One region of the Brevibacillus sp. AG genome, then DNA from elsewhere that is predicted to be linked to it. Evidence: riboswitches for the same ligand, from Rfam matches in the RefSeq annotation. Region 1 holds a riboswitch; the other holds the start of a gene.
The links. Region 1 has a riboswitch for S-adenosylmethionine ahead of POF51_RS27440 (homocysteine synthase). Riboswitches for the same ligand answer to the same signal wherever they lie in the genome.
Positions count from the first base shown of each region.

Region 1 (16,182 bases):
GTGGTTGGCCCGAGCAAAGCGAACGGGCTTCCCTCCACGAGTATGGCAATCTGTCCTTGGCGCAAACCGTGTATGACACGGTCTGGACGCTCTGTTTGCTGAAGAGTAGGAAATAATGATTTCTCATTGTCTGCGATATGCTGAGCCAGTATGGTAGAATCCAGACTGGTGTCCAATTCCAGATCATCAATCCGTTGACGCACCGTATTCACATTTTCCTCATCGGCCGTCCCGCTCAAATACAGTATCGATACATTCATCGGTATGCTTTTTCCCACGCTCAATCGTTCATGGAACAATCTTGGGGTAGACATATATTTGCGAATGATGCAGATGTTAACGTTCAGTTCTTCTACAAAGGCGATCTGTGGGCCTAGTACAACTGTTTCGATTTCGGGCGCTTGAATGCTTCTGCCAACTGTGCCATCACTAGGGAACGACAAGCCGTAGGACGAGTCCTCCACTTGAATGACAATATGACCGCTGAGTAAACGTTCAATGGCTTCCCCTTCATCAAAAACCCGGTTACTGCTAGACGCTCCTAGGTGCCGAGCAATTTCCTCCACTCCGCTTTCTTCCAAACAAATCTCACGTAGCTTCGGGATGAGCTCACTGTAAACAACCTTGGCATCCGCCATGGTCGATAAATAGAAAAGTCGCACGCGGTCTTCAGGCTCATCGATATGTTCAGTGACCAAGTCGCTCGTATGTGTAAACCAATTGCGTGCACTCTCCCGATCCATCGACACTGTCACCTCAGCACGTAGAAAATCATGGTTAGTCTTTCCTAAAATACACAAAAAAACAGCACGCTTAGTTTGGCGTGCTGCTTTTCTTTTCTCCCACAGGTTGATCTGTTGCTTCTGTAGGAGGTGCGATTTTTTCTTGGACAAACGACTGAACCTGATCGACATCCGGAACCAGAACGGAGCCTGCGCGGTGTGATTCACGGAACATCCCCATTGGTGGCAATTGATAATTACCTGGCTCTAACGTATTCAATTTTAATCCGAGTGAAGACAGCTTCAGCATGTCCATTGAGCTAATATTGGTTTGCACATATGGTGTTACTTCCTTCAAAATCGTAGGAAGCTGCATCAGCGTCGTACCATTCTTCATCTGATCGACGACTGCCGTCATTAATTTCCGCTGACGCTCTGTCCGTGTATAATCGGAGGTCGCATCATGACGGAAACGAACATATTGCAAGGCTTTGTCTCCATCCAGCTTTTGCAGACCCTTTTTCAGATTAATATCGTACGCACCTTTGTCTGTCGGGTCATGATAATACATATTTTTTTCTACATCGATCTCGACTCCGCCCACTGCATCAATCAGAGCCTTAAAGCCTTCAAAGTCAGTAATCACGTAACGATCTACTGGAATTCCAGTGAACTGACTAACCGTTTCCATTGCCAGCTCAGGTCCACCCTCTACAATCGCAGAGTTGATCCGCGAGCTACCTCTTCCGGGAATATCTACATACGTATCACGCAGGATTGAAAACATGTCATAACGTTTCCCCGTAGGATCGATGCTGACCAGCATCATGGAGTCAGAACGAGGAAGCCCGTTATTTTTCATTCCTCTGCGGTCTACTCCCATCAGCAGGATATTAACACGTTCCTTGCCATCCCACTCTGGTATTTCTGCTGCTTTGGTGGGATTCCCACCACTAGGCGGTGCGATGTTAGGCTCTTGAATATTTTGAGCAAATTGATAAAAAGAGTATCCGTAGTATCCAGCTGTCGTAGCCATCACGACAAGCAAAAGAAGCAACACTCGTTTCCATATTTTCATAAAGTCCACCTTTATTCTCTATATCCTCAGTTAATGTCATCTCTCCACTTTGTCTAGTATACTCGAATTCGACAAAAGTGGAGCAGCCTTTATTTGGGTACCTGTGACATTATATACATTTTAATTTACAAAGTTTAGAATGTTCGCTATACTATTCTTATCCTTAATGGTAAGGGGTGTATTCGCGTGATATCACCATCAGCTTTCCTCAATCGCTATCCACGTGAGGCCATTTTCTTCCTCATCGCCAGCTTCATTAACTCCTCCGGGAGCGCCTTCATGTGGCCACTTACTACCTTATACGTACATACCATTTTGCAACGCTCGATGACAGAAGCTGGATTCGTCTTGATGATCCAATCTCTGGCCGGAATCTTTGGCCAATTCATCGGCGGATCGTTATTTCATCGACTAGGTGCCAAGCGTCTTATTGTCGGAGCATTGATTATTCAAGGACTTATTCAATTTTCCATTCCTTTCGTTCAGAGCTGGCCTGTCTACCTGATACTCATGATGGGGCTTGGCTTTACGTTCAACCTGTCGTTTCCTGCCATTCAGGCATTTATCGGTTTTCGCTGGAAAGAACAGCGTCGAGAATTGTTTAACATCGTCTATGTCGGAAACAACCTAGGGATGGCAATCGGTACCGCGTTGGCTGGAGTCATTGCCACTTTATCCTTCCAGCTTACTTTTTGGTTCAACAGCACGAGCACCTTATTGTTTGCCCTGTTCTTCTTCCTTTTTATGAAGAATATTTCGCATCAAGAGCTGTTCGGAGAGCAACAGGAAGAACAGCAAAAACACCGCGAGAAAAACAACTTTACCCTGTTATTGCGCTACCAATTGTACTTGTTTATGGCATTAGGCGCAGCACTCATTTTCTTTTCCAATACGGTATGGAACACAGGCGTCGCTCCTTATATTACTGAACAAGGTATGCCTCTTTCTTCGTATAGCTGGCTGTGGACCATCAACGGGATTATCATTTTTGCCGGGCAGCCCATCACATCCTGGATCAAGCGGCTGTTGAATCAGAGCTTGTCTGCCCAACTCGTCGTCAGTGCCATCGCGTATGCTGTCGGTTTTGGGTGTATGCTCGCCTACCACGGTAGTTATTACGCATTTGTTGTCGGAATGGTTATCACTACATTTGGAGAAATGCTCATCTCGCCCACTATTCCTACTTTTATATCGGAAAAGACTGGGGAGAATGCACCGTTTTATTTGGGAGTCGTAGGGGCGATCACAACTGGCGGGAGACTGCTGGGGCCTTTGGCTATGGGGTTCATGTACGACCAAGGTGGAATTAATCCAACCCTGTTCTTGGCAACGCTTGTCTCTGCGGGTTCGGTCCTGCTCTGTCTGTTACATGCTTATTTTCATCGGGAAAACCGAACTGAGATTGAAGCTAAATACTGATTTAAACTGCAAAGAAGCCGCCCGATCCTTTTACAGGACCGAGCGGCTTGTTCATTACACTACTTCTTATCTCCCTTGATTGGCACTTCCCAATCGACTTTGTTCTCTTTTATTACATGATCAAGCACAACTGTTACTTCCTTCACATCTTTTTTATCAAAGAGCACATCTAGCTTCCCTTCGAGTTTTATCGTACCATCTTGGTTTTCTTTTTTGTTAACCCGTAACCATGCTATGCTGGCATCATTCCCGTTCTCGTCCTTCACCGTCCATCGCTCTGGAAGTCCCACTATATCTTTGGCCAGAATGGCTTCCAATGGAATATCGAATAAGGTATTCTCCTCATCCTCTTCCATAATGATCGGTTTAAATGTGATTTGGTTCCCAGCTATATCCACTTTTTTCGGATTTTTCTCCGGTTCAGTAAGAGATAGCTTGGTTTGATATGAGACTTTTTCTCCTGTATAGACAGCATCGAGCTTCATTGTCAAGTTTTTTGCAGGGTCCAACGGCATGTACGTATGGACAAACCTCGTACTTGGCTGCCACTTCTCTGTGAAGTCAGTCGACGCGCCATGGCTCATGCTTATGATATTGAGATCGTGATTCCATTCATCCGAGTCAATCATATCATCCCATTTGCCCACTACAGTACCCTTTTCATCGATAAGCTCGTAACGAAAACCCTCCACTACTTTCTCATTCGGATGGCTGTTTGAGAACTCTAGCTGCGTAGCAGTGGGAACAAAGCGCGCTTCTTTTAGCTCTACTGTTGCCCCTGTTGGAGTTTTTAACTCCTTGTTCAACGCTACTGTTTTCATGGCTGCTTTTGCTGGTCGCATATCAATCGGGATATCGAAATTCCACGTGCCTTTCGTATCTGTGAGGCGCTTCACGCGCATTTCCAAAATCAATTCGTCCGGCATCGGATTCGCTTCATTAAAGTATGCGTTCATTCGTGCTTCGTAAGCGAAGTTTTCACCGTTCGGCAGCGGCAGCCATCTCATCAATTCAGATTTATCATCTAAATTTGTGATTACTTTGCCATTTTTATCTTTCAGTCGAACCTCCCTGAATTCATTCACAGTGTCGCCTGTAATGATCGTGAACTGATCCTTCCAGAACGAAGGAATCTTTTTGCCTGACGAGTCCTTCACCGAGCCCAGAATCATGATTCGCAACGGATCGGCTGCAACCGCATTGATTTCCATTGTCAGACCTTGGTCTGTTACCTTCATGTCGAGCGGCTGTACAAAGCCGTTTTCTGCCGCTTTCTTCACGCCAATGTCTGTCTGTTTTTTATCAAACAGATTGACTGCTTGTTTCGCATTGTATGGCCCTTTTGTTACCGTTACCTCGCTCGGATTGATCGAGGCATAAATTCCATTCATATAGTTCGCAAACGTAGGAGAAACTGCTGTTCCGAAAGTAACCACCATAGCCAACCCTGCAACTGCAATCGTAGTTTTCTTCACAATATCCACACTCCGCTTTTTCCAATTTATTTGAACTGGTTTTTTTTGTATGGGTTTAAGCACGTTCATCGGGTAAGCGGGGAGCTTGTCCATGACATTTTGGATGGTTGCCCCCGTCTGCCATACATCTTCGGCTTCATCATCGGAGTTATCCAGCTCATCCAAATATTGTTCAAACTTGCTCTGACACGAACCGCATGTTTCCAGATGACGCTGTATGTTTTGTTGCATTCGCAAAGAAAGCTTGTCTTCCAGATACGCGTTTAGCATAAATTTATCCAAGCATGTCATAGGTAGAGATCCCCTCCTTTCCCCGAATTTGTAATGGCATTTTTGAGCTTGGCCCTGCCTCTGGAAAGACGTGTTCGCACCGTACTGATGGGAACACCCAGCTCCTCGCTAATTTCTTCGTAGCTCAAAAATTGGAGGTAACGCAGTTCCAGGACGACGCGGTATTTTGATTCCAGGGTCATCATTCGATTTTGTAAAAAGACTTTCTGCTCTTTCGCAAGGTATTCGAGTTCGGGTGTATGACTGGTAGCCAGTTCAATCTCTACTTCTGCAACCGGAATCGATCGTTTCCGATTACGCAGTTCATCAAAGCAATAATTCGTAGCGATCCTGTAGAGCCAGGCACCAAATTCGTAACTTTTGCTGTAGTCACCCAAATGGTAATACACCTTGATAAAGATCTCCTGAGCCATGTCCTGCTCAAGATGCGGCTGCCCGATCATCTTGCGAATGAGCAATCTGACCCTTTTGTTATATTTTTGTATGATCTGAGAATACGCCTCCTTGTTCCCTTGGAGGACCTCCTCAATGATCAGCCTGTCGTCCTGCATCTGTCTTCCTCCCCATATCAAAAACCTGTATCGAGGGCTACAGGTTCAAAAAGGTACGCTGCGCAGCTATCGCCTTTTTGCTTGTACACTTTAGTACGACGGAAAATGGTGGAAAAAGATCGCAACTTTTTTGAAAAACTTATGTAAGTTTAAAAAGTCGAAGAAGACAGTGGAGGTTTGTATTACCTGAGAGTTCTTTGCGGCAGTCGGGTAGCCTAAATAGCAATCCGGAAGAAATCACTGCAGACGTCCTATGCTACTATAGGAATGTCTTTCGAGAACGAGAGAAAGAGAGGGTAAACATAGGTGATGGAAGCGAATGATCATGTAGCGCCAAATCCACATTGGAAAAAGAACATTATTCTCTTTCTAAGCAGTCAGGCGATTTCACTTTTTGGATCATCTTTCGTTCAATATGCGATGATGTGGTATATAACGCTGAATACGCAATCCGGTATCATGATGACGTTATATATCATTTGCGGTTTCATTCCGACTTTTCTTTTATCCCCCGTTGCCGGAGTTTGGGCAGACCGCTACAATCGCAAACTATTGATCATTTATGCGGATGCTATGATCGCCTTTGCAACGCTTATACTCGCAGTCGTCTTTTTAATGGGATACAATGCGACCTGGCTGCTCTTTCTCATGGCTGCTATCCGTGCAGTCGGAGCCGGTATTCAAACCCCTGCTGTTGGAGCTATTTTGCCGCAAATCGTACCAAGCGACCAACTGACCAGAATAAATGGCATAAACGGAAGCTTACAGGCTGTTATTATGTTCGTATCCCCGATGGTGAGTGCTGCCTTACTCACTATGTCTACCATTGAAATGATCTTCTTTATTGATGTCATAACTGCAATGCTTGCTATTGGTACACTGCTCGTCTTTCTCAAGATTCCTTTACACGCAAAAGCTTCCGAAATACAAAAAACGAGCTACTTCAGCGATTTTAAAGAAGGATTAGTCTACATTAAAAACAATGATTTTCTAAAAAAATTCTTTTTATTCTTCGCATTCTTCTTTATCTTGATGGCGCCTGCTGCATTTTTAACCCCACTGCAGGTTACACGTAGCTTCGGCGACGAGGTTTGGCGGTTAACGGCAATCGAAATTGCTTTTTCAGTCGGGATGATGGCTGGTGGCGGAATTATTGCCTCTTGGGGAGGCTTTACAAACAGAGTGCACACCATGACATTCGCGAGCTTTATCATGGGCGCCTGCACATTTGCCCTTGGTATCATTCCGAACTTTTGGATTTATCTAGTCTTCATGGCTCTATTTGGCGTAGCCATGCCCATTTTCAATACCCCGACAATGGTCTTGGTTCAAGAAAAAGTGGATGAAAACTATTTGGGAAGAATATTTGGTGTGTTCGGCATGATTTCCACTTCGATGATGCCAATGGGTATGCTTATTTTTGGACCGATCGCAGATGTTGTTAAAATTGAGTGGCTTTTGGTTGTAACGGGGTTACTCATCTTGATACTGGCTATGTTATTAGGAAAAAATAAGGTTTTAATACAAGCTGGAAAGCCTACATTGAATGAGTCTCCATGAATAAAGTCTCCCATCGACGGGAGATTTTTTCATATTAAAAAAGCTGCCGGGGGATTCTCGGCAGCGTGGTAAAACAATGGCAACGATATTCAGTTGTTTCTCACTGGTGGGCAGGTAAGTGACTTTCCGTTGTCTTGCGGACCAAGGCCGATAATGTACGGTACCGCTACACGGCTCCACTCCGCCGGATTCGGTGCAGTGTCCACCTCTTCTGGCGAGCATGATTGGAGCATGGAGGTATCGATACTGCCTCCTGGATCAAGCGCCACTGCTGCCATTCCCTCAGGTAATTCGGCTGCCAATGATTGCGTCAATCCTTCGATGGCGAACTTCGATGCGCAGTACGGCGATAAAAACGCTTCCCCGTGTCTTCCCCAGTACGAGCTGATATTTACGACGACTCCGCCATTTGCGCGCTGAACCATAAACGGTAAAAAGGCACGAATGACATAGAAAACACCATTTACATTGATGTCCATCACTCTCGAAAACTCACTTGCCGCAAGCCCAATGACAGGGCTATTCCGGTTTATAATGGAGGCATTGTTAATCAACAAATCGGGAACGCCCACCTCGACTTTGATTTCCTCTGCCCACTTTTCCACCTGCTCCATTACCGAAACGTCGACGACAGAAAAATGATGCTGTTCTCCGAATTGCTGACGCAGTCCTTGCACCTCTTTTTCCGAACGACCGCAGCCTGCAACCGTCCAGCCTGCTTCGTGAAAACGCTCGACCATTTCCCTGCCTAAACCACGTGTCACGCCTGTAATCACTACCAGCTTGCTCATTCTCTCTTCCCCTCCATTATTATACTTATTAAACATTTTAGTATAGTAACGAAAGGAAATCAATCCCAGCGCACAAAAAAGACGCCCGTTGCCGAGCGCCTGGTGATGCTTCGTGCTTTTTTATTTGTAAGTGTCGTAAGCATTGGTCAACAGGCCAGCGATTGTTGCCAGTTCGTTGTTCTCGATCTGATGACGCTCAACCATGGTCATGATTTTGCCGTCTTTCATGATCGCGAAGGATGGGGAGGACGGTGCATAGCCTTCGAAATACTCACGTGCTTTTGCAGTCGCTTCCTTGTCTTGACCTGCGAATACAGTGAAGATGTTATCTGGCTTTGTAGCGTGATTCAAGGAATGTACAACTGCTGGACGAGCGAGTCCTGCCGCGCAGCCACAAACCGAGTTCACGACTACTAGTGTCAGGCCTTTTGCATTTGGCAATGCTTGCTCTACTTCTTCAGCAGTGCGAAGCTCTTGGAAACCGTTGCGAGTTAACTCATCGCGCATCGGTTGAATTACTTGGCTCATATATGCTTCATAAGACATCATTGGGCAACCTCTCCTTTATATCACGAAGTTCAACTTACTTATTATTATAACCCGATCACACCTACCCGAGAAAGCAGGAGCTACACTTCCATCAAAATGGTAAGAATCATTGGATTACGGCCTGTCTTTTCGTAAATGAACGGCTTAATCACTTCATTAATCTGTGACTTCAGCTCAGACCATTCTTTGATTTTCTTATCCAATGCTTCCTGTAAACGACCACGAACGAGCTGTGTCGCTTCCTGAATCAAGGATTCCGAACCTCGTACGTATACGAAGCCACGGCTCACGATATCTGGGCCCGTCAAAATTTTGAAGTTCTTCATATCGAGGCTGACAACCACGACCATCAAGCCATCCTCAGCCAAATGCTTGCGATCGCGCAGAACGATATTGCCGACGTCGCCGATACCACTGCCATCAATGAGGACAATCCCTGCTTGTACTTTACTGAGCCACGCTTTTTCGCGGTTGCAATTCAGCACTTCGCCGTTGTCCATAATAAAGATGTTGCTCTCCTCGATCCCAACCTGTTGGGCCAGCTTGGAGTGAGTCTTGAGCATCCGGTATTCCCCGTGGATCGGGATGAAATATTTCGGACGAATGAAGTTGAGCATGAGCTTCAACTCTTCGCTGCTTCCATGACCCGATGCGTGAATATCAAATTCGTGACTCAATACTACGTTGGCACCTGCACGGAACAGCTTGTCTATCGTGCGGCTTACGTTAATCGTATTTCCTGGGATCGGAGATGCAGAAATGATCACCGTATCTTCCGGATAAATGGAAACGGTACGATGCGAACCGGCTGCAATCCGGGTCAACGCTGCCATCGGCTCACCTTGGCTGCCTGTGCAAATAATCAGCACTTGGTTGTCTGCGTAGTTGTCGATGTGCTTAATATCAATCAGCATGCCCTCTGGCATCTGGATATAGCCCAGTTCTTGTCCAATCAAGAAAACCTTTTCCATACTGCGGCCAATAACCGCCACTTTCCGATTGCACTGCTCCGCAGCATCTACCACCTGTTGGAGGCGATGTACGTTGGAAGCGAAGGTAGCCAGAATGATGCGACCACGCGCTTTGCGTACCACATCGAGAATCCCTTCCCCTACCGCTCTCTCTGACATCGTAAATCCAGGACGCTCACTGTTCGTACTATCAGACAAAAGCGCCAAAACGTCACCGCTCGCACCAAAGCGTGCAATTTTTCCGTACTCCGTTGTTTGTCCGACTGGTGTCATGTCAAACTTGAAGTCACCTGTGTGAATAACCATTCCCTCTGGTGTATGGAGCACAATTCCCAAAGAATCAGGGATACTGTGGTTCGTCCGGAAGAATGTCGCCTTCAGCTTCGCAAAAGGAATTTCCGTATCTTCCGAAATCGGAATCAGCTTCACTTCATTTTGCAAACGGTGCTCTTCCAGCTTCGCCTTGACCAAGCCCAGGGTCAGACGACCACCGTAAATCGGCACCTTGATTTGCCGTAAAATATAAGGAATCGCACCAATGTGATCCTCATGTCCGTGCGTTAACAAAAGTGCTTTAATCTTGTGCTGGTTATCCACTAAATAGGAAACATCCGGGATAACCAGGTCAATACCAAACATTTCATTTTCAGGGAATTTCACCCCGCAGTCAATGATGATGATTTCGTCCTCATACTCGACGCAGTACATATTTTTTCCGATCTCGCCGAGGCCGCCCATCGCGAAAATCTTAACGTCGCTCAAACTCTTTCCTCCTAACATCGTCGTGCATGATTATGGGAATCCGAACCAAGCATGCCATTCTTATTATATCACAACGTATGACGTTCGTTTCACACAGTCTTGTCTATTCCACACATTCATCTTCGGTCAATAATTGAATACTGATACTCCAAATCAGCAACTCTTTCATCGGTAACGACACTGGCTCTCGCCCAGAAGTCGTCCTTTGCATAGGAATCGCCCGTCCATACCTCCGTAATTTCTCCTGAAGAGAGCTTTAGTGGTACGGCTTCGATTTCTTTTACTACGGCGCCACTTTTGTTTTGCAGTCGCAGTTTCAAATCAATCTCCACCGGCTGATCCGACTGATTCCGTACGAGGATTAGACTTGTATACGGATACCCTGCACAATTTTTGGTACAATCTTGTCTGCTGTATACGATGGCGAGATCAATGGGCTTCTCATTGTCCATCTTCGCCGCTTTCCACTTGTCTTTTGCTTTTTGTACGACGGTGACATACTCCGCTTTTTTCAAAAAGGGTCCCATGCCTAAAAAGGCAGCAGCAAAAAAGCTAAACATGCCAAAGGCTGTGCATAGAAAAACGAGGTTCATTTTCCAAAACTGTTTTCTCATCGTGATCAAGAAGCCAATATACATGAGGATACAAACAAACACCAACAGGATACAAAAGTATAAAAATAGCTCCAAGTCGGCCGCCGTAGGTAACACCGGAATGCCATACTTCATTTGCCAATGTACATTCGCAGCGAAGCAACCTCCGTAAATCAATATGGCTGAAGCAATCGTGGGCCCCCATTTTTTCCAGAAAGGAGGCTTTTGGAATATTGCCGCAAGAACCCCCACCAAAACAGGAACGCCAAATAAGGGAATCAGCAAGTAATGCATCGAAAACCTCCCTCACTTCATTGTCATTATTTTCTACGAATGATATTCCGAAAAGTCTTCAAAATACATGGAAAACCATTTCGAAAAGGAGAGGGTTAAGCAAATGCAAACCGCTCGTCGCCTATTTCGCTATCGGAACATGATGCCCCTTCTCTGTCCCGTACTTTTCCTGCTTCTATTTCAGACGTTTCCTACCTATGCCCAGCCTCCCTATGCAAAATGGGGCAGGCTCGCGATGCAGGAAACGATGAAGCGATATCCAAACGCTCAAATTGTGGACTACCTGCACGTTGGACGAACACCAAAAACACCCACCACGTCGGAAGAGACGTTTAAGCTCTTGCTTCAAGAAGGCAATCGCAGGTGGGCGTTACTCGTTCATATTGAATTTGTGAATCAGACAGAAGAAGTCGTCAACATCTCCTATGAGGAGACCCGCTAGTCAGCGAGCTGTTCCATCTCTTTCATCATGACTTCCATGTCCATGTCAGCTGCCATCCCGTACGCGCGGCGCATGTTTCCATCTCCATCCACAAGGAACATGCGAGCCGTATGCGCATAAGAACCATCTGGCTGCTTCATAACCATCAGACCAAAATCCTTCGTCACTTTCTCTACAGCCTGAGCGTCACCGCGCAGGAACTTCCAGCCACTCTGATCTGCCTTGAACTTGGCTGCGTACTCTTGCAAGACTTCTGGCGTATCGTTATCAGGGTCAAAGGAAATGGAGATAAACTCTACTTTGTCTCCAAACAGTCCCTTTTCCTTCAACTGATCTTGCAGCTTGGCCATGTTGTACGTGGTAGCCGGACAAATATCCGGGCATTTGGTAAACATAAACTCAACCAGTCGTACCTTACCAGCACTTTCATTAAATGTATAGGTTGTTCCGTTACTGTTGTCTAAGGTGAAGTCTGCGATGGGCTTCAATACTTCGATCTTCTCTTGTGTCATGTACTTATAACCAAATACTCCGACGATAGCCAAAAGGATAATACCAGCTAACACAGGAAACCAATGTTTTTTCATCCCAGATTCCTGCTGCAATTGTGTTCCTTCACTCACGGGTTGCTTCCTCCCTGCTTGTCCCATGCGTGATGCCTCCTGATTACACACGGGAGGCATTCACACTGTTTCTATCACTTCTTACTGTTCTACTTCACCTGGCCATGCGAGCATGCCGCCAACCATATTCGCCACGTCATATCCTTGTGCACTCAAATACGCTGTAGCATTATGGCTTCTGGCACCACTACGGCAAACCATCACAATCGGAATGTTCTTATCCAGCTCATCGATACGATGTGGCAAAAAGCCGAGTGGGATCAGCTTCGCCTCTTTAATGTGACCTGCATTCCACTCATCGACCTCACGCACATCAATGACTTGCAGCTCCTCTTTGGCTTCCAGCTTTTCCAACAGCTCTTGTGGTGTCATTTCCTTTACTCCATGGCTCATCGCTATTTATCCTCCTATATGTACGATCAGATCAGTTGTAACCACCTCCATGATATCACACGCTTTTTTACTTTTCTAACGCGAAGAGCACTTGGCTTTACCCTGCATCTATGCTCCCTATTTTCTACCATTATCTCCTATTTCGCTGTGGCAGTAGCCACACGGGATGTGAACAGCTTGAGGCAAAAGCGTTACAAATTAATGGCATGAGTGAAACACCTTTCATCCATATATACATAAAAACCTCCCTGATAACTACATATTCTACATTGACAGCAAGGTGTTATTTTCATACAATTACGACAACAACTTTTCTCATCAAGAGCGGTGGAGGGACAGGCCCTACGAAGCCCGGCAACCAGCAGACTAGCTGCATGGTGCCAATTCCTGCAGAATCCAGTGATTCTGAGAGATGAACACAAGCCCGTGCATGATCGGAGCCTTCTTCTTCTCAGGAGAATGCTCCGTTTTTTTATTAGTCGATTTCATAGTAGAAGGAGAGATGAACATGTCCGATCAACAACAATGGAAGCCAGAAACGCTTGCGGTACACGGTGGGCAAGAGGTTGACCCTGTAACAGGCTCACGTGCTGTTCCGATCTATCAGACGACCTCCTACGTTTTCCGCGATACGGAGCATGCAGCCAATCTGTTTGGGTTAAAAGAGTTTGGGAACATCTATACACGCATCATGAATCCGACCCAGGATGTATTTGAGAAGCGTGTTGCCCTGCTCGAAGGTGGTGTTGGTGCATTGGCGACCGCATCCGGGCAAGCTGCCATTACATTCGCCATCTTAAATATTGCGCATGCAGGAGACGAGATCGTCGCTTCCAGCAGTCTCTACGGCGGTACCTACAACCTGTTCGCCCACACGCTCCCCCGCCTCGGTATCAAAGTTCATTTTGCTGATCATTCCAATCCGGAAAATTTCCGTGCCTATATCAACGAAAAGACAAAAGCCGTGTTTTGCGAGACGATCGGCAATCCACGCATTGATGTCGCTGATATTGAGGCGATCGCCAATATTGCCCACGAAAATGGCGTACCTTTGATCGTGGACAACACCTTCGCGACTCCGATTTTGTGCCGTCCTTTTGAGCACGGGGCCGATATTGTCGTGCACTCCACCACCAAATTCATCGGCGGCCACGGAACAGCAATTGGCGGTATTATCGTAGACTCTGGAAAATTTGACTGGAACAACGGAAAATTCCCTGGTCTGACTACACCAGACCCAAGCTACCATGGCGTTGTCTATACAGAGGCAGTCGGTCCGCTCGCCTATATTATCAAGGCGCGCGTCCAGCTCCAGCGCGATATTGGTGCTGCCGTCGCCCCGATCAATTCCTTCTTGTTCCTGCAAGGATTAGAAACACTGCATCTGCGCATCGAACGGCATAGCCAGAACGCCTTGGCAGTAGCCCAATTCCTCGCCAATCACTCTGCCGTAGAGTGGGTGAGTTATCCAGGACTCGAGTCAGACTCCCAGCGTGAGTTGGCACAAAAATATTTGCCAAAAGGTGCTGGCGCGATCCTGACCTTTGGAATTCGCGGTGGCGTTGAGGCAGGAAAAACGTTGATCGAGTCCGTGAAGCTGTTCTCCCATCTCGCAAATGTCGGGGACTCCAAGTCACTCATCATTCATCCAGCTAGCACAACACATCAGCAGATGACACAAGAAGAGCAGGCAGCAGCCGGAGTGACTCCGGGACTTATTCGCCTCTCCGTCGGTACAGAATCGATCGACGATATCATTTCTGATCTGGAGCAGGCATTGCAGCGTGCGTTGCAATTATCCACGGTAGGTTAACCATACCTTCAAAAGAAAGAAGAATCATGATCTCTCTGGATAGAGATTTATGATTCTTCTTTTACTTTTCTATTCATGTTCGAAAAATGTTGAATTTTAAATTCGTTATTTATAAAATACATAATTATGTACAAATTTTGGAAGGATGAATAGACGTGAAAGTTTTGAACATCGGAAGTGAACGGACAACGTATCGCGTGGAGATTTCGTATTCTCCTTTATTCGAAGCTGCCTTGGGAATCGCTGCCGCTACCTACGATCAATTGCATCACACGATGGAACACCCTCCTGCCTACTGGCGTCAACTGTTGGACGAGCTATCGCCTTCTGTACGGCAAGAGGTCGACTATGCGAAGGAGCACAACACGTGGAAGACGCTTTTGCAACTGCTCGATCTTTGCCCTTTCGCTGATCTGGATTCATTTCTCTCGTATGTCAGAGAGCTCTCAACAGAACAGCTCCGATACGAGGCCCTCCCTTATCTAGGTGAGAATATGCAAGAAGCACGTTGGAAGGCTGCACAAGGAAGCAAGGAGGATTGCGCCGCTTTACAGGAAGCGTGCCGCGCGCACCTCTTTTTTGAATCGTATATCGGACATATTACTTCCGTTGATGCAGAAGAGCTGAGGAGTCATATTCTCCGATTGATGGAAGGCTGGTATGGCACCCACATCAAGCCGCATGAGGAAGAAATCGTTCGCATGCTAGAACGGGATTGGTCGCAAAAGCAAAACAAGCTAGGGAAGCTCACCCCGGAAGCCTTGGTGGAGTATGCGACGGGATCGAGCTACCTCCCTGAGCCTGCCGTGACACGCGTACTACTGATCCCACAAGCGATCTATCGCCCGTGGACCGTACAGGCCGATGCTGTCGGGACGAAAATTTTTTATTACCCTGTTGCCGACGAAAATTTGCACGATGCTGTAGATCCAAATCAGCCACCCCCTTCACTGGTGCAAGCCTTAAAAGCACTCGGAGATGAGCACAGGCTGCGCATGGTCAAAATGCTCGCGGAAAAGGACCTGAGTCTGCAAGAAATAACAGAGCAACTCTCTATGGCAAAATCGACAGTGCACCATCACCTGTCCATGCTGCGGTCTGCCCATCTCGTTGAAACAGTCGGCTCCCGTTACAGACTCCGCCGTCATACTCTGGACAAGCTCCCCCTGATATGGGATGAATTCCTGGACAGGAGCGCCCCATGAACCAAACTGCGGTACAAGCCTCTGTCTGGCAGCAGCGTTCTTATCGTTGGATTCTTTTTGGTCAGCTCATTTCCGAACTCGGGACCTCACTCGGTACCCTCGCCAATAGCTGGTTAATCTATCAGGCAACAGGCTCACAAGGTGCGGTCGGACAGATGTGGCTGCTGTATTTCATACCGTCGCTCGCTATTCAGTTGGTAGCCGGACCGTACATCGACCGATTCGACAAGAAGCGTGTCATGCTTTTTTCTCAATGGATGCGAGCTGCTGCGTTTTGTTTGTCCTTTGTGGTCATTACTTCCGGGACAGAATCGCTCTGGCCGTTGTATTTCACTGCCTTGATCAACGGTCTCGTTCAACCGCTATATGTGCCAGCCAGCCAATCGCTCCTCCCTGTTCTGGTCAAAAGAGAGCAGCTCCTCCAAGCCAATGCCTATTTGGATAGTGTCCTGCGCATTGCCTTGATTACAGGTCCTCCTTTGGCTGGGATTCTCGTAGCCAGTATCGGCGGCGAGTCAGTACTCGCATTGGTCGCGATCAGCTATGCGCTCAGCGGTTTCTTTCTGGTTCTTTGTCCAATCGCCCCAGCAGATACCGCCAGCAAGAAGCAATCGTGGTTTGTCATGTTTAAGGCTGGTCTTGCGATCTTT
Region 1 is NZ_JAQMYO010000014.1:22,818-38,999, forward strand. Features, by position in the region: gene POF51_RS27375 (spore germination protein) at 1-743, opposite strand, end outside; gene POF51_RS27380 (LCP family protein) at 814-1,800, opposite strand; gene POF51_RS27385 (MFS transporter) at 1,987-3,219, shown strand; gene POF51_RS27390 (DUF4179 domain-containing protein) at 3,279-4,985, opposite strand; gene POF51_RS27395 (RNA polymerase sigma factor) at 4,982-5,536, opposite strand; gene POF51_RS27400 (MFS transporter) at 5,846-7,096, shown strand; gene POF51_RS27405 (SDR family oxidoreductase) at 7,186-7,887, opposite strand; gene POF51_RS27410 (BrxA/BrxB family bacilliredoxin) at 8,008-8,436, opposite strand; gene rnjA (ribonuclease J1) at 8,517-10,187, opposite strand; gene POF51_RS27420 (hypothetical protein) at 10,286-11,056, opposite strand; gene POF51_RS27425 (YqzG/YhdC family protein) at 11,160-11,498, shown strand; gene POF51_RS27430 (SCO family protein) at 11,495-12,121, opposite strand; gene POF51_RS27435 (rhodanese-like domain-containing protein) at 12,203-12,514, opposite strand; SAM riboswitch class I at 12,827-12,933, shown strand; gene POF51_RS27440 (homocysteine synthase) at 13,023-14,327, shown strand; gene POF51_RS27445 (ArsR/SmtB family transcription factor) at 14,483-15,532, shown strand; gene POF51_RS27450 (MFS transporter) at 15,529-16,182, shown strand, end outside.

Region 2 (16,182 bases), on a different contig from region 1:
TTGCTTGATAAGATGCCAAAGCTCGTTAAGTATGTCAGCGTTCTCGAACAAGCTGCTGATTTTTTGGAAAGTCTCGGAAAGGATAAGCAATCGCAGCAATATTTGCTCAACGGTATGAAAACGTACATGGCTCCTGTGTCCGCGAAAGTGGAGCATGGAATAGCTGTCTTCCAAGAAGCAAAAGGAAGAGCCGAACATAATAGCGAACCCGTTTCCGTGTTCACGCTTTACAAGCTCATGAAGGATCCCACCGTCCAAAAGACACTTCGCTTTACCCAATCGCTGCTCGAAGTACTCGCGGAAAAATCAAACAAATAATAGAGGTGTAAAAGGAGGAATGCACGATGTTGTTACGTTACTTTTATGATGAAAAACTGTCCCATGCATCTTATCTGATCGGCTGCCAAAAAACTGGAGAGGCGATTGTGATCGATCCCGCCCGCAATCTGGCTCCTTATTTTCAAGTCGCAAAAGCAGAGGGGGTTTCCATTGTAGCCGCCACCGAAACCCACATTCACGCTGATTTTGTTTCTGGTGCCAGGGAACTGGGCGCAGCTTATCAGGCGAAGCTGTTTTTATCCAATGAGGGCGATGAAGATTGGAAGTATCAATACTTGGATGGTTTGAATCATCAACTTGTACACGATGGAGATCGCTTTTTTATCGGGAACTTGCTATTTGAAGTCATGCATACCCCTGGTCATACACCCGAAAGTATCTCCTTCCTTTTGACAGACCTCGGGGGGAATGCAGATCGCCCAATCGGAATCTTCACGGGAGATTTCGTCTTTGTCGGCGATATCGGAAGACCGGACTTGCTCGAAAAAGCAGCGGGAATGGAGGGTACGTCCGAGTCAGGTGCAAGAGCCATGTTCCAGTCCCTCCAAAAATTCAAGCAACTGCCGGATTATATGCAGGTATGGCCAGCTCATGGCGCAGGAAGTGCTTGCGGCAAAGCACTGGGGGCCGTGCCGTCTTCTACCGTTGGTTATGAAAAGCTGTTCAACTGGGCGCTGTCACACGCCAGTGAAGAGGAATTCGTCAAGGTACTCCTGGATGGACAACCAGAGCCACCAACGTATTTTGCAGTGATGAAACGCGTGAATAAGGAAGGCCCTGCCTTGCTTAAGGAACTCCCTGTTGTTCAAGAGTTCAACTCGTTTGAACAGGTAAAGGAATCGCTGGAAAACGGACAGATTATTGATACGCGTCCTTTTCAGAAATTTGCGAAGGGGCATCTGGCGGGAACACTTCACATTCCTTTTAACAAGTCATTTGCCAACTGGGCGGGCTGGATTGTCGATTACGATCGCCCGGTTCACATCCTGGCCACCCCAGATGATAGGGACGGGATTTTGCAAGCCTTGCATTCCGTAGGGATTGATTATGTCACAGGCTTTATCGACAGTGGCAAGTTAATGGAAAGGGAAATGTCTTCACTCGAGACAATCGAAGAGGTAACACCGTTGGAGATTGCAGAACGGGTGGAAAAGGGAGAAGTACACGTAGTAGATGTACGGAATCTGGCTGAGTGGAAGGAAGGGCACATTCCGGATGCACAGCACATCATGCTCGGTACGCTCGCCAAGCGGCTGGATGAGATTCCTCTCGATAAGCCGCTTCTCGTACAGTGCCGTTCCGGTGCCCGATCCGCTATTGGCGCAAGCATTCTAAAAGCAAACGGATTCAAGGATGTCATGAATTTGAGCGGCGGAATCTTGAAATGGCAAATAGACGGCTTGGCAATCGTAGAACGAGGATAAAACGAAGCGAGGTATTGCAAAGGGTGAGCGTATGACTATCGACCTTGTGATCACACTGTTTGTTATCGGTTTCGCGGGATCATTTATCTCTGGTCTCGTCGGAATCGGGGGCTCCATCATCAAGTATCCGATGCTTCTGTACATTCCGCCCGCCCTTGGATTCGTTGCTTACACGGCTCACGAAGTATCCGGAATAAGTGCAGTCCAAGTATTTTTTGCCACCCTAGCTGCTGTTTGGACTCTGCGCAAAGATAAGCTTATTCATTACCAGCTCGTTGTGTATATGGGAAGTGCCATTATTGTAGGGAGTTTGCTTGGAGGGTATGGAGGAAAATTTCTTTCGGCAGATGCTATCAATATCGTTTACGCCATCTTGGCCACCATTGCTGTAATCTTGATGTTTCTGCCAAAAAAGCGGATGGACGGACGTGAACAGACCGAGGTTATCTTTCATAAACCAACAGCCGTATTATCCTCTTTGATTGTCGGAGGCGCCTCCGGAATTGTCGGGGCAGCTGGCGCTTTTATTTTGGTTCCCATCATGTTGACCATCCTCAAGATTCCGACAAGAGTTACGATTGCTTCATCTCTTGCCATCACTTTTCTTTCTTCCATCGGTTCGACGATAGGGAAATGGATGGCGGGGGACATATTGCTGTGGCCATCCGTGATCATGGTAATCGCCAGCATCATGGCAGCGCCACTCGGTACGAAGGTCAGCAAACGTTTGGGCACCCGGATTCTCCAGACCATTCTTGCCTTGTTGATCCTAGCTACCACAATTAAGATTTGGGCTGACATCCTTATATCCACACGTGTGTGAAGATTTACTTTTTCCATAAATTATAAAGAAAAATCAATTGTCATTGAACAGCATTGACATATCCGAGTAAAGTGATAAGATAAAAAAGAATTTTACGATGAAATTAAATTTCATAGAACATTCTTATCGAGAGTGGTGGAGGGGCTGGCCCGATGAAACCCGGCAACCTTGGTCTTATTGACCTTACGGTGCTAATTCCTGCGGAGTTATTCTGCGAGATGAGAAGGTGGGAACCGTGCAATCGCCCCTCTTCTTTTCGGAGAGGGGTTTTCTATATTTATAATCCTTAGTATTCATATCTTTTTACTATGTGTTGTGTGAAGGAGGAAACAACGTGCTTCATTATGCGGTCAAGCGTGGCCTTCTCATGATCGTTACGCTGTGGATCATTGTCACGGTGACGTTTGTGACCATGCACCTGATTCCGGGTGACCCGTTCGCGTCTGACGCCAAAATGCTTCCAGAAGAAGTGGTAAAGAACATGCGGGCGGAGTACAACCTGGATCAGCCAATCACGGTACAGTACCTGCTCTATCTAAAAGGATTGCTGCAATTTGACTTGGGGCCCTCTATCCAGTCCAAGACGAGGGATGTGAACACGCTGATTGCAGAAGGATTTCCCGCATCGGCTGTTCTGGGACTCCAGTCGTTTATTGTCGCGCTAGCAGGTGGAATCACACTGGGAATCGTAGCGGCACTCTATCACAATCGAACGCTGGATTTCTTGTCTATGTTTGCAGCCATCATCGGGATCTCCGTCCCCAGTTTTATTCTGGCGCCACTGTTGATCAAGTACTTGGCGGTCAAATGGGAGCTGTTTCCCGTTGCTGCGTGGGGGAGCTGGGAACACTCAATTCTTCCAACGCTTGCGCTCGCTATCGGTCCGCTCGCCATTATCGCTCGTTTCGTACGAGCCAGCATGCTTGAGGTTTGGCAACAGGAATACATAAGCACAGCGGAGGCGAAAGGGCTTGGCACCTTTTCCATTGTCGTTAGACACGGGATGCGCAATGCCATATTGCCGGTTCTTACCTTTATCGGTCCGCTGTTTGCCAACCTGATGACCGGAACCTTTGTGGTGGAAAAGATTTTTGCCATTCCCGGGCTCGGCAAATACTTCGTGGAAAGTATTTTTAACCGCGATTACCCTGTTATTTTGGGCACCACAGTATTTTACAGCTTTGTCCTCATTTTTACTTTGTACATCATCGACCTGCTGTATCGGGTGATTGACCCGCGCATCAGATTGACGAGTGGAGGGAAGTAGCGTTATGGCCAATCAGGCAACTCAACTGGATTCGCTGTTTCGACCAGTAGACCGAACCCGGCTATCCGAGGAAGTTCGGGAACGTCCCAGTCTTGGGTATTGGCAGGAGGTATTGCAGCGAGTATTCCGTAACAAGCTGGCAATGCTCGGGTTCTTCCTTCTCTTGGCAGTGGTGACCCTCTCGATTATCGGTCCGATGCTCGTTCCCCACAGCTCGCATGAACAGTCATTAACGAAGGGAAATCTGCCACTGTCGGGCGAGCACTGGTTTGGAACGGATGACTTGGGTCGGGACATGTGGGCACGTACCTGGGTAGGCGGTCAAATCTCTTTATTTATTGGTGTGGCGGCAGCTGCTATCGACCTAGTGATCGGTGTATGCATCGGCGGGATATCCGGTTATATGGCAGGGAGGAACAAGCTGGGCGACCGTGTGGACAACATCCTGATGCGATTGGCTGAAATTCTGTACAGCATTCCGTATCTCCTGGTGGTAATCCTGCTGATGGTGGTTCTGGAGCCTGGACTCGCAACGATCATTATTGCCCTTTCACTAACCGGCTGGGTCGGCATGGCCCGTCTGGTCAGGGGACAAATCATGCAGATCAAGCGTCAGGAGTTTGTGCTGGCTGCAGAAAAGCTGGGTACCTCTCATGCCAAAATCATCATTAAACATCTGTTGCCGAATACGATCGGAGTCATCATCGTGAACTTGACCTTTACGATACCACATGCGATTTTCGCAGAATCGTTTCTCAGTTTTCTTGGGCTGGGAGTGCAGGCACCAACCGCCAGCTGGGGAACCATGGCCAACGACGCGCTGGCGGTTATGCTGAGCGGACAGTGGTGGCGGCTGTTTTTTCCGGGATTTATGATTTCCCTTACCATGTTCGCGTGCAACGCGCTCGGGGACGGTTTGCAGGACGCACTGGACCCGCGGATCAGGAAATGAGGAGGAGTACATCGTGAAGCCATTGTTGGAAGTAGATCAGTTGCGCGTCTCCTTTCGCACGTACGGTGGAGAGGTGCAGGCGGTAAGAGGGGTTTCCTTTTCTGTGAAGGAGGGGGAGACATTGGCAATTGTCGGAGAAAGCGGCTGCGGAAAAAGTGTGACCGCCCGGGCATTGCTGGGAATGATACCTCCGCGATCCGGTCAGGTAAAAGGCGGTAGCATTCGGTTTCGCGGGCGTGAACTGACTGGGCTGACGAAGCTGGAATGGCAGCAGGTTCGCGGGTCGCAGATCGGTATGATCTTTCAGGACCCGATGACCTCGCTGAATCCAACGATGAAAATCGGCCAGCAGATTGCGGAAGGCCTGATCAAACATCGAAAGCAGACGAAGACAGAAGCAAAGGAAGAGACGCTGAAACTGCTTGCAAGGGTAGGCATTCCGGAGGCGGCGAGGCGATTTGAGCAGTATCCTCACGAGCTAAGCGGAGGCATGCGGCAGCGTGTCGGAATCGCCATGGCGCTGGCCTGCCAACCGCAGTTGGTTATCGCCGACGAACCGACGACGGCGCTCGACGTGACCATTCAGGCACAGATCCTTCGTCTGATGAAAGAGTTGCAGGAACAATTGAACACGTCGATCATTTTGATCACCCATGATCTGGGCGTCGTCGCAGAGGTGGCCGACCATGTAGCGGTAATGTACGCAGGCGTAGTGGTGGAAAGCGGCCCGGTGGGAGAGATCTTTGACAATCCACGCCATCCCTACACACAAGGGCTATTGCAGTCTGTGCCACGTCTCGATGCAGGTAAAAAAGAGCGGCTGATCCCCATCGAAGGGACACCGCCGGATCTGTTTCGTCCGCCTGCCGGTTGCCCGTTCGCTGCCCGTTGCCGGTCTGCCATGGAAATTTGCCTGGAGCATATGCCGCAAGCGAATTCGTTTTTCAATCAGCATGAGGCAAGCTGCTGGCTGAACGACCCGCGTGCCATGAGAACAGAAGCGTGGATGATGGCAGGGAGGGAGACACATGATTGACAACATTGTTGGGGTGGAGAATCTCGCTAAATCGTTTGAGATTGGCGGGGGACAACAGGTAAGAGCTGTTGATCGAGTCTCTTTTGAAATCAGACGAGGGGAGACGCTCGGAATCGTTGGGGAAAGCGGCTGCGGCAAGTCTACGCTGGGCAGGACTATCGTGGGCCTGTACCCAGCTAGTGCGGGGCGCATCCTGTTTCAAGGCAAAGACATCGCCAGGATGGATAGACGTGAGCGACGGGAAGCAAACCGCCACATGCAGCTGATCTTCCAAGATCCGCAAGCCTCACTCAATCCGCGTTTACGAGTGGGCGACATTATCGCAGAAGGAATCGACTCCTATGGATTGGCAAAAGGAAAAGAGCGAGAAGAACGCGTCTATCGGCTGCTGGAGCTAGTAGGATTGCACCCAAGCCACGCAAAACGCTTTCCGCATGAATTCAGCGGCGGACAGCGGCAGCGTATCGGCATCGCCCGCGCGCTTGCGGTGGAGCCGAGTTTTATCGTGGCAGATGAGTCCATTTCTGCACTGGATGTGTCCATCCAAGCGCAAATCGTCAATCTTTTAGCCGATCTTCAGGCAGAGCGGTCTATCACCTATCTGTTTATCGCCCATGACCTGTCGATGGTGAAGCACATCAGCGACCGGATCGGCGTGATGTACTTGGGACAGATGATGGAGCTTGCACCGAGCGAGCAGTTGTTTGCCATACCGCTACATCCGTACACGCAGGCCTTGATCTCGGCTATGCCGGTTTCCCATCCAGCCCAGCGCGCCGAGCGGGAGCAGATAGTACTGACGGGAGAACCGCCCAGCCCCATTCATCCGCCAAGTGGTTGCCCGTTTCGCACCAGATGTCCGGTTGCACAAGGTGTTTGTGCCGAAACAGCGCCGGTCTGGAAGGAGGTGAGGCACGGACACTGGATCGCTTGCCATCTTGTACAGTAGATAGAGGAGAACAAGGAGGAAATCATAATGAAAAAGGGATTACTCGCTATTGCCGCATTGCTGGTGCTCGCTGTGCCTGCGCTTTCTGCGTGCGGCAGCAATAAACAGGTTGCGTCTTCCGAACAACAGACGGGAGCAGCCGTCAAACAAGTCATTACCACTAACCTGCGGGGCGAACCGTACACATTAGACCCGGCATTCGCTTCCGATACCACTTCGTACTGGGTGATAGACCATCTGTATGAAGGATTGTACCGTTACAGCGAAAATGGAGACATCAGCGAAGGCGCAGCAGAAAAGGTGGACGTCTCCCCGGACGGAAAAACCTACACGTTTACCCTGCGCCCCGAAATGAAATGGTCGAACGGCGATCCGTTAACGGCACATGACTACGAATACTCCTGGAAGCGCGTGCTGAATCCACAGACCGCCGCCTATGAACCATCCGCACTCTACTACATACAAGGCGCGGAGGCATACAACACAGGCAAAGGCAGCGTGGATGACGTTCAGATCAAGGCAAAGGATGACCGAACACTCATCGTCGGACTGAAAGACCCGATCACCTATTTCCCGAAAATCATGATGAGTCGCGCCTATCTGCCGGTGAACAAGAAAGTCGTGGATCCAGACAAAAACTGGGCGGCCGAAGCGAAAGGCATCGTGACCAATGGCCCGTACACCGTAGAGAGCTGGGACCACAACAGTCAGCTGACAATCGCCAAAAGCCAGAGCTATTGGGAGAAAGAAAAAGTAACGATGGACACCGTCCACTTCAAGATGGTAAACGAAGCAACCACCTACTACCAGATGTTCAAAACAGGAGCGCTTGATCTGATTGACTCGCTGCCGATCGACGTGATTGAGCAGGAAAAAGAAAAAGAAGAGTACAAATCATTCCCGGACTACAGCATTTATACGTACACGTTCAACGTAGAGGAAAAGCCGTTTACTAATGCAAAAATTCGTCAGGCCTTTTCCTACGCGATCGACCGGGATATCCTGACGAAAAACGTGACCAAGGGAGGCCAGCTCCCGGCGTACGGTTATACGCCATTCGGGGTGAAAACTCCTTCGGGCAAGGACTTCCGAGAAGAAGTGGCACCTTACTATCAGTTTGATCCAGCCAAGGCGAAGCAACTTCTAGCTGAAGGCTTGAAGGAAGAAGGCTGGACAGAGCTTCCTCCAATTACACTGAGATACAGCACCGCGGAAAACCACAAGAAGATCGCCGAAGCGCTGCAAGAAATGTTCAAACAAAACATGGGCGTCCAAGTGAAGCTGGAAAATCAGGAGTGGAAGACGTACATCGATACGTTCAAGCAGAAAAACTTCCAGATGGCCCGTATGGGTTGGGGCGGCGATTACCTAGATCCGCTCGCGATGCTGGAGCTGTACACAGGAAAAAGCTCCCGCAACTTCACCAACTGGGCCAATCCGAAGTTTGACGAGCTGATCGAAAAAGCGAAGGTCGAACAAAACGAGGAAGTACGCATGAAGCTTTTGCACGACGCTGAAACCATTTTGATGCAGGACATGCCCGTCATCCCGGTTTATTTCAATAACGAAAACTACCTCAACAGCAAAAAGATCGAAGGCATCCGCTTTAGTGTAACCGGGACACCGGACCTGCGCTGGGCGAAAAGAGTCGCAGAGTAACGTAATCTACTAAAACAAGGAGCAGCTTGCCTAATGCAACTGCTCCTTGTTTTATGGACTCAATAATAGCTTTATTACGAAAGTCGTTTCCCAAATGATGAAAGTATCCTAAAATATAGAAGAACGGAGGAGATATGACGAGCTATCAAAAGTGAAATCGGCAGATAATTATCAGACTATACTGAACTCTAAGGCGAAGGGGTATAAAACAAATGACAATAACCATGGATTCAAAAGAGTTCATCAATCGCCGTCAAAAACTCGCAGAAAACATGCCTGATCACAGCGCGCTTGTACTATTTTCAGGGGTTGTCAAGACACGCAGCCATGACGATAAATATCCGTTTACCCCGAACCGCAACTTCTATTATCTAACTGGCATTGCGCGCAGTAACCTCATTCTCATGATCACGAAACGCGCTGGCATCGTGACCGAAACGTTATTTCTTCAGCGCCCAAATGAACTGGAAGCGAAATGGACAGGGGCAGTTTTATCGGATCAAGAGGCGAAGGAGCAGTCTGGTATCGAACACTTCGACTATCTCGATGAGTGGCTAGAGTCATTTGGAACCTTTATGAGGCGCTGCGAAGGCAAGTACTCCCTCTATCTTGACTTGTATCGCTATCTGTGGAGCGATGAGGTGACCCCTGCAGAGACTTTTGCCGAAGACGCGCAGAAGAAATACCGGAACCTGCAGATTCACGATGCGGGCCCATGGCTGAAAGAACTGCGCAAGGTGAAGAGCCCGGCTGAGATCGAAGAAATTAGACGGGCGATTGCGATCACAGATGAAGCAATCCGACGCATGTGGTTGCATGCACGTCCTGGAATCATGGAATATGAGCTAGAGGCGCACTATGATTTCGCGTTGAAATCGCATGGTGTTCGCGAGCTTCCTTATTTACCCATTATTGCTAGTGGGATCAATGCTACTATCTTGCACTATGAAGCAAATAATCAGCGTTCGGAAGATGGTGACTTGGTCCTCCTCGACCTCGGTGCAACATCGAACTACTATGCGGCTGATATTTCGCGAACGTTTCCCGTGAACGGTCGCTTTACAGAGCGTCAGAAAGCGATCTATCAACTCGTGCTCGAAGCAGAAATCAAGACCATCGAAGCAGTGAAGCCTGGTGTCACACTTCCACAACTAAATGATGTCACGAAACATGTCTTGACAGATGGCCTGCTACGTCTCGGTCTCATCCAAGAGAGCAGTGAGCTGTCCAAATACTATTATCATCCCGTGTCTCATCACCTTGGCCTGGATACGCACGATATCCCGGATTACAATGTTGCTTTGCAACCTGGTATGGTGATCACGATTGAACCAGGTCTGTACATAGAGGAAGAAGCGATTGGCATTCGGATTGAAGATAATGTGTTAGTAACAGAAGACGGCTGCGAGGTGCTCTCATCGCAGATCCCGAAGGAAATCGAAGAAGTGGAATTGTTGATCGGGAAAAAGGAATAGGGAACGCTTGGAGCAAATGAGTTCATCCATTACGGTCACTAGCTTCAATTCCAAACTCTCATAGTTTCCAATTTAAGGTACTCCCCACAATCCCAAGAATCTGTGCAGCCGCACACGCTCACATGCAAATAACCATAGCAATCTCTATTATGGTTATTTGCATGTGAACATCCTCTTACAAAAACGATTAAAATGATAAAGAAATATTTCGTGCACCTTCCATAATAAATGATTTGATTGTAAAATAAAGGAAAAATAAGAGGGTGATCCATTATGGGGGGACTGCTAGGGACAATGCACCAGTCGCTGCGGTCAGAAATCGAACAACATCGGCGAGCGCGCGGTTATACTTTGAGCAAACTAGGGGATCTAACTGGAATTAATCCGGGAACATTGAGCGAGATTCTAAATGGAAACCCGCCTCGGGCTATCACCATTGGTCAATTAGACGCACTCGCTGCCGTGTTTGACTACGAGCCTGGCTGGTTGTATGAATTATACCCCGATGAATGTTTATATGAAGGGAAAATCTCGCGCCCCCGATTGATACCTTACTTAATTCGAAGCGCCGAGAATGGACGAAAGGATTGCATTGAAGCAGTTGCCTCCCAATTGCTGGAGAATCCCAAAAATATCTCCATCCTTTTTACTGTGGCAGAGCAATTATACGAGGATGGGAAACTGGGAAAGGCGGTGCCATTCTATGAGTACGTAATTGAGAACGAGAAAGATAGCTACTCTACCCAGTTTGTGATAAGTCACTACCGGTTATTTCAGGCAATACTCGGGACAAATGCTGATGAAAATGAGAAGGCTGTTATTCGCTTTTCCCCATATCGAAAGCGATTACCAGAAACGGATCAATTAGACGCTTTACTTAATTTGGCTAAGGTTTGTTTCACTTTGCAAAAATGGAGTGAAGCGGAAACTTACGCAGATGAGCTAAGAGTGCTTTCCAAAATTATCTATCAAGAGGAGCTGCAAAAACGTAGAAAAAATCGAGAGGCAGAGTTGATAAAAACAGAACGTCCGCTCGTCTACTACTATGGAATGGGTTATTTATATAAAGGCTTGGTCCTACAGATGCAAGGCGGTTATTCCCAATCCAAAGAATATGTACAAACATACGCCGATTTACATTGGTTTGAACTTCTTGACGAGGAAGGGAGAAGAATCGTTGAGCGGTTTGCAGTCTTTGCGAAGGCGAATTGTTACACACTGGAAGTATTAATGGGGAATGAAGAAATCATTAAGGAATATACCGACTATCTAGCGGAACAGCCTGCTGAAATACTTCCGGGCCTCGTTACGATTATGGAAGCTGCTAATAAATATCATTTTTGCGTGGATGAAGTTTTATTACGTCTCTCTAAAGATATTGCTAGATTTCATGAACGAACATTGTTGGTTAATATGGTTCAGCACCTCCAATATCGATATCAAAAAGCAAAATATGATTTTACAAAGGGACGCATTGAAAGTGGACTCAATGAAACCCTACACTGTTTAGTTCAATCGGATTTGATGAATCGCCATTATGATGCTCTGCAATGTGTGCAGTTATTTGAAAAATATCGCCATCTTGCCTCGCCATCACACATTCTCCAATATCAAGCCATTGTAATTGGAGAGAAGAAGGCCGAAGCTACATTTATAAACTAGTTGTAGGATGATGTATCAACAATCACTAAAAAGATGATAAGTAGAGAGGATGAAAAAGAATGAAATATGTATTCCTAGCAGTTCTTCTAACGTTTGGGCTTAGCAGTGGCATCGTTTACGAACCCCAAAAGTCTGGCACACCACACGTTGTTAATTATCAGCATGGTGCAGATTTTTAGAAAGAGTTGATAAGACAAACAAAAAACATCCTTTCGATAGGATGTTTTTTTCTATTCAATTTTTTCTTAGTCGGTGAATTCTTGCATATTCATTTATAGTTATTATTGTCATATTTTGTAAATCATAGGAGGTGCTTAACATAAAGGCTACCGCAAGTTCATTAGAAAGGGACGTTCTTGTGCACCCAGGAACATCCCCGAAAAGCAAGAGTAAGATCTGGGGCGCGGGAATAGAAGCAAGTCGCCACCACTTAGATCTAGAAACAAGCATCGAACAACTACGACAGCAAATGATTGAATTGGCAGGAAAACATGGACTTTCAAGTGACGTAGTTTTGGGTGTAAGCCAGCAATTGGACAAATATATTGTAATGGCGCAAAACAACCATAAAGCGGATAGCATCTGGTGAAGGATTCACTATCGGCCTACTAAAAATGACTACAAAAGAGGAACCCTTAAGATAAATGGGTTCTTTTTTACATTCATTTTTACCGCTGGGTGGATGCTGATTGCTACCGAAGAACCACCGAAGGATGAAAAATCCAGTGCGGTGGTTCTTTTTTTCTCTCGTCTCCCATGCCATCATTATAGACGGGGGCGATGAAGGATGTTCCAGGATTTCAAGCTTGTTGGTGACCGTCCAGTCGCGATACAAGTGAAAGAATACGTCAAACGTTTAATAATCAAAGGCGCGCTTCAGGCGGATCAAAAGCTGCCCTCCACACGGGAAATGAGCAGTCTGCTAAAGGTGAGTCGCAATTCGGTGATTGCAGCCTATGAAGGCCTAGAGGATGACGGATTTGCGTATGCGATTCCCGGCAAAGGCAGCTATGTTACCGCTATGGAGGGCCTTTTGGCTGTGGATAAAGGAGGAGCTGACAGTTCCGCCTCTTGGCAGATTGACTGGAAGGCACGAATGAACGAATATGCTGTATCCGCTGCAGAGCTGGACATGATGAAGCAGGGCATTCGCGCCAAAAAAGGAATCATTTCTTTTACAAGCATCGCGCCGGATGAACAGTTGTTTGATCTGGGGGATGTAAAGAGAGCCTTTATGGATCGAATGGCAATCGAAGGACAGGTGCTGCTCAACTACGGCTATGCCAAGGGTTACAAGCCATTAATTGATTACTTGATGCGTTATATGGAGAATAAGGGCGTCGATGTAAGCGGCAAGGATATGCTGATTACAAGCGGGTTTACAGAAGGTTTTGACATAGTGTTGTCGGCACTGCGCCCTTCTGTTCGCCGTGGGGCAGCCATCTGTGAAAATCCGACCCATCATACTGCGATCAAGAATTTGAAGCTGCAAGGATTTGAGATTACTGGCATTCCGATGGAGAGTGATGGTATAGATGTGGAGCAGCTCGAGGCTGTATTGCGGAAACAGACAAACAGCTTCGATCTGGCCTATTTGACTCCTTCCTATCACAATCCGACAGGCATTGTCATGTCGCCAGCGAAGCGCAGTGCCGTAATGAAATTACTGATGCGCTATCAGATTCCGGTGATCGAGGATGGATTCAATGAAGAGCTGCGCTACTCGGGAGCGCATGTTGCGCCATTAATCGCCACAGCAGGAAAAGGGAACGGAGTCATCTATATTGGTAGCTTCTCCAAGGTACTGTTCCCTGGATTACGAGTGGGCTGGGTGCTTGGAGACAGGGCGCTGATCGACAACCTCGAAAGCATTAAGCGTGCACGCACCATTCATACATCTACCATCGATCAATCGATCTTATATCAATATTTGCTGAACGGAAACTTTGATAAATATGTAAAAAAAGCCCGCATGGAATATAAGCGCAAATATGAGCTGACGAAGGCATGCTGTGAAGCACATCTCCCCGAGGCGCAACTGTCTGGCGACGGGGGCTTGCATTTGTTTCTTACCTTTCCGATAGCGGTAAATACACGCCAACTGCTAGAAGCTTGTACAGAGCACGGTGTCATTTTTACACCGGGGGACAAATTTTTTATTCAAGAAGGAACAGGGACGAATACGTTGCGACTTGGTTTTTCACGAGTAACGGATGAAAATATCGAGCGGGGGATTCAGATCATCGGCAAACAGGCGCGTCACTTTCTTGAGACATAACGATTACAAACCGCACAACCATTTGAAAAAAATGAGGTGTCATCATGAAGATAGGCGTTATTATGGGTGGTATTTCTTCTGAGCGTGAGGTTTCTCTGAAGACTGGCCAAGAGATGATCAATCATTTGGATCGCAGTCGCTATGAGGCAGTTCCCATTGTCGTTACGCAGAGAGCGGATTTAATCACACAGGTTCAGCAGGCAGGCATCGATTTCGCGCTATTGGCGCTACATGGCCAATATGGCGAGGATGGCACGGTACAGGGAGCGTTGGAGACACTGGGTATTCCATATACAGGAAGCGGTGTCCTGGCAAGCAGCCTATGTATGAATAAGCAACTGTCCAAAATGCTGCTGAAAGAGGCAGGCATTCAAACGCCTGCAGGACTTTACTGGAAGGATGTTTATGATCCTCAGGCGGTAGAGCAATTGAGTTACCCGGTGATTGTGAAGCCGAACATGGGAGGATCCAGTATTGGTGTCCAGCTCGTGCATAATGAGAAGGAGCTGCTGTCAGCAGTTCAGGAAGCCAGCCATTTGGATCAGGGAATCTTAATTGAGACCTATTTGAAAGGGACGGAGCTTACCTGCGCGATTCTGGATGGCGAGGTACTACCGATTATCGGCATTCGCTCCGCGCATTCAGAGTGGTTCGACTACCGAGCGAAATATGAAGACGGCGGTGCGGAGGAAAAGATAATCGAGCTTCCTCCTGTTACTCAGCAGCGTGTGCGCGAGGCGGCGCTCGCGAGCTACCGACTACTGCAGTGCAAGGTCTATGCAAGGGTCGATATGATTTTGTGTGAGGATATGCCTTACGTGCTAGAAGTGAACACCTTACCGGGGATGACTGCCAACAGCCTGTTTCCAAAGAGTGCAGCTGCAGCAGGTATGACTTTTACACAACTGCTTGACCGTATTATTGCGAGCTCGCTCCATGAGAGGAAACAGGAATGGGGGAACAATGCTAACGGATAGCAAATATGCTAGTGATCTAACGGAAGAGAAACCCTACATGTAGTGGGGTTTCTCTTTGTTTTCATTGACTGGAGTAGTGAATGACTACGGAACACTTTACGATCCGATCTCCGTTGTTTCGATAAATGTGAGGCCTGTCTGCTTTAAAAATAAGAGTATCCTCAGGCTCAACTATATAAACTTGTTCATTGACAACAACCTCTAGCGTGCCTTCATTTACGAGAATGAATTCCTCAACCCCTGTTGAATGTGGTTCTGCTATATGCTCGCATCCTGGTTCAAGGGTTACCGAGAAGATCTCAAACTGTTGTTCTGGATTGTACGGTACCAGCGGATATACACGATACTGTCCGTTATTTTCAATAATCGGATTTACTTCCTTCTTTTTTACGATCGTAACATTCGGCTTGTATTGACTAACGAGTGAAGAAAAGGATAAGCGCAACCCACTAGCTATTTTCCAAAGGGTTGTGATTGTTGGAGCAGACTTGCCTCTTTCAATTTGTCCTAACATCGTTTTGCTAACTCCTGTTAATTCAGAAGTTTTATCCAAGCTCAAGTTTCTTTCCTTCCGAATACGCTTTATGTTCTCTCCGATATTCGCGTTAAATTCTTCCATCAAAATGCCCTCCATAGAGTTTGGACGTTATATTGCACGTATGTACGTTATACTTTACAATCGAGCTATATATAGTTTGAAGCAGACACTATATAGTCCAAAATATACGAAAAGAGGCGCTATGTCTATGGAGAACACGATTTTATCAGGCGTTCATCAAGCGATTGGTAACACTCCCATGGTTCATCTTTCTAGGCTAACGGAAAATCTCACTGGAAATATTTTCGCCAAATTGGAATATGTAAATCCAGGCTTTAGCAAGAAGGATAGAATCGCTTTGCAGATTATTGAAGAGGCTGAGGAGGCTGGAATACTAGAACCGAATGACACCGTTGTGGAATTAACGAGTGGCAATACAGGGACTGGGCTTGCGATTGTTTGCGGAGTCAAAGGGTATAAATTCGTTGCTGTTATGTCAAAAGGAAATTCAAAGGAAAGAGCGAGGATGATGCAAGCGCTCGGAGCAGAAGTTGTTTTAGTAGACCAAGCGCCTGGTTCCCCTGTAGGGCAAGTTTCTGGTGAAGACCTTGCTAAAGTGGAAGAAGTAGCTCAGCAAATCACAAAAGAAAGAAATGCGTTTCGTGCTGACCAATTTCATCACATTGGCAATCTTCATGCTCATGAATTTCACACGGGGGAAGAAATTTGGAAACAAACGAATGGAAAAGTAGACGTTTTCCTTGATTTTGCTGGTTCTGGTGGCACTTTTACTGGTTGTGCAA
Region 2 is NZ_JAQMYO010000001.1:412,143-428,324, reverse strand. Features, by position in the region: gene POF51_RS01900 (DUF1641 domain-containing protein) at 1-318, shown strand, start outside; gene POF51_RS01895 (MBL fold metallo-hydrolase) at 345-1,763, shown strand; gene POF51_RS01890 (sulfite exporter TauE/SafE family protein) at 1,795-2,586, shown strand; SAM riboswitch class I at 2,707-2,811, shown strand; gene POF51_RS01885 (ABC transporter permease) at 2,921-3,853, shown strand; gene POF51_RS01880 (ABC transporter permease) at 3,858-4,805, shown strand; gene POF51_RS01875 (ABC transporter ATP-binding protein) at 4,819-5,841, shown strand; gene POF51_RS01870 (ABC transporter ATP-binding protein) at 5,834-6,790, shown strand; gene POF51_RS01865 (peptide ABC transporter substrate-binding protein) at 6,818-8,449, shown strand; gene POF51_RS01860 (aminopeptidase P family protein) at 8,662-9,924, shown strand; gene POF51_RS01855 (helix-turn-helix domain-containing protein) at 10,198-11,586, shown strand; gene POF51_RS01850 (aspartyl-phosphate phosphatase Spo0E family protein) at 11,897-12,175, shown strand; gene POF51_RS01845 (aminotransferase-like domain-containing protein) at 12,374-13,864, shown strand; gene POF51_RS01840 (D-alanine--D-alanine ligase) at 13,909-14,841, shown strand; gene POF51_RS01835 (helix-turn-helix domain-containing protein) at 14,903-15,460, opposite strand; gene POF51_RS01830 (PLP-dependent cysteine synthase family protein) at 15,588-16,182, shown strand, end outside.
Region 2: another riboswitch for S-adenosylmethionine. It lies ahead of POF51_RS01885 (ABC transporter permease); the one in region 1 lies ahead of POF51_RS27440 (homocysteine synthase).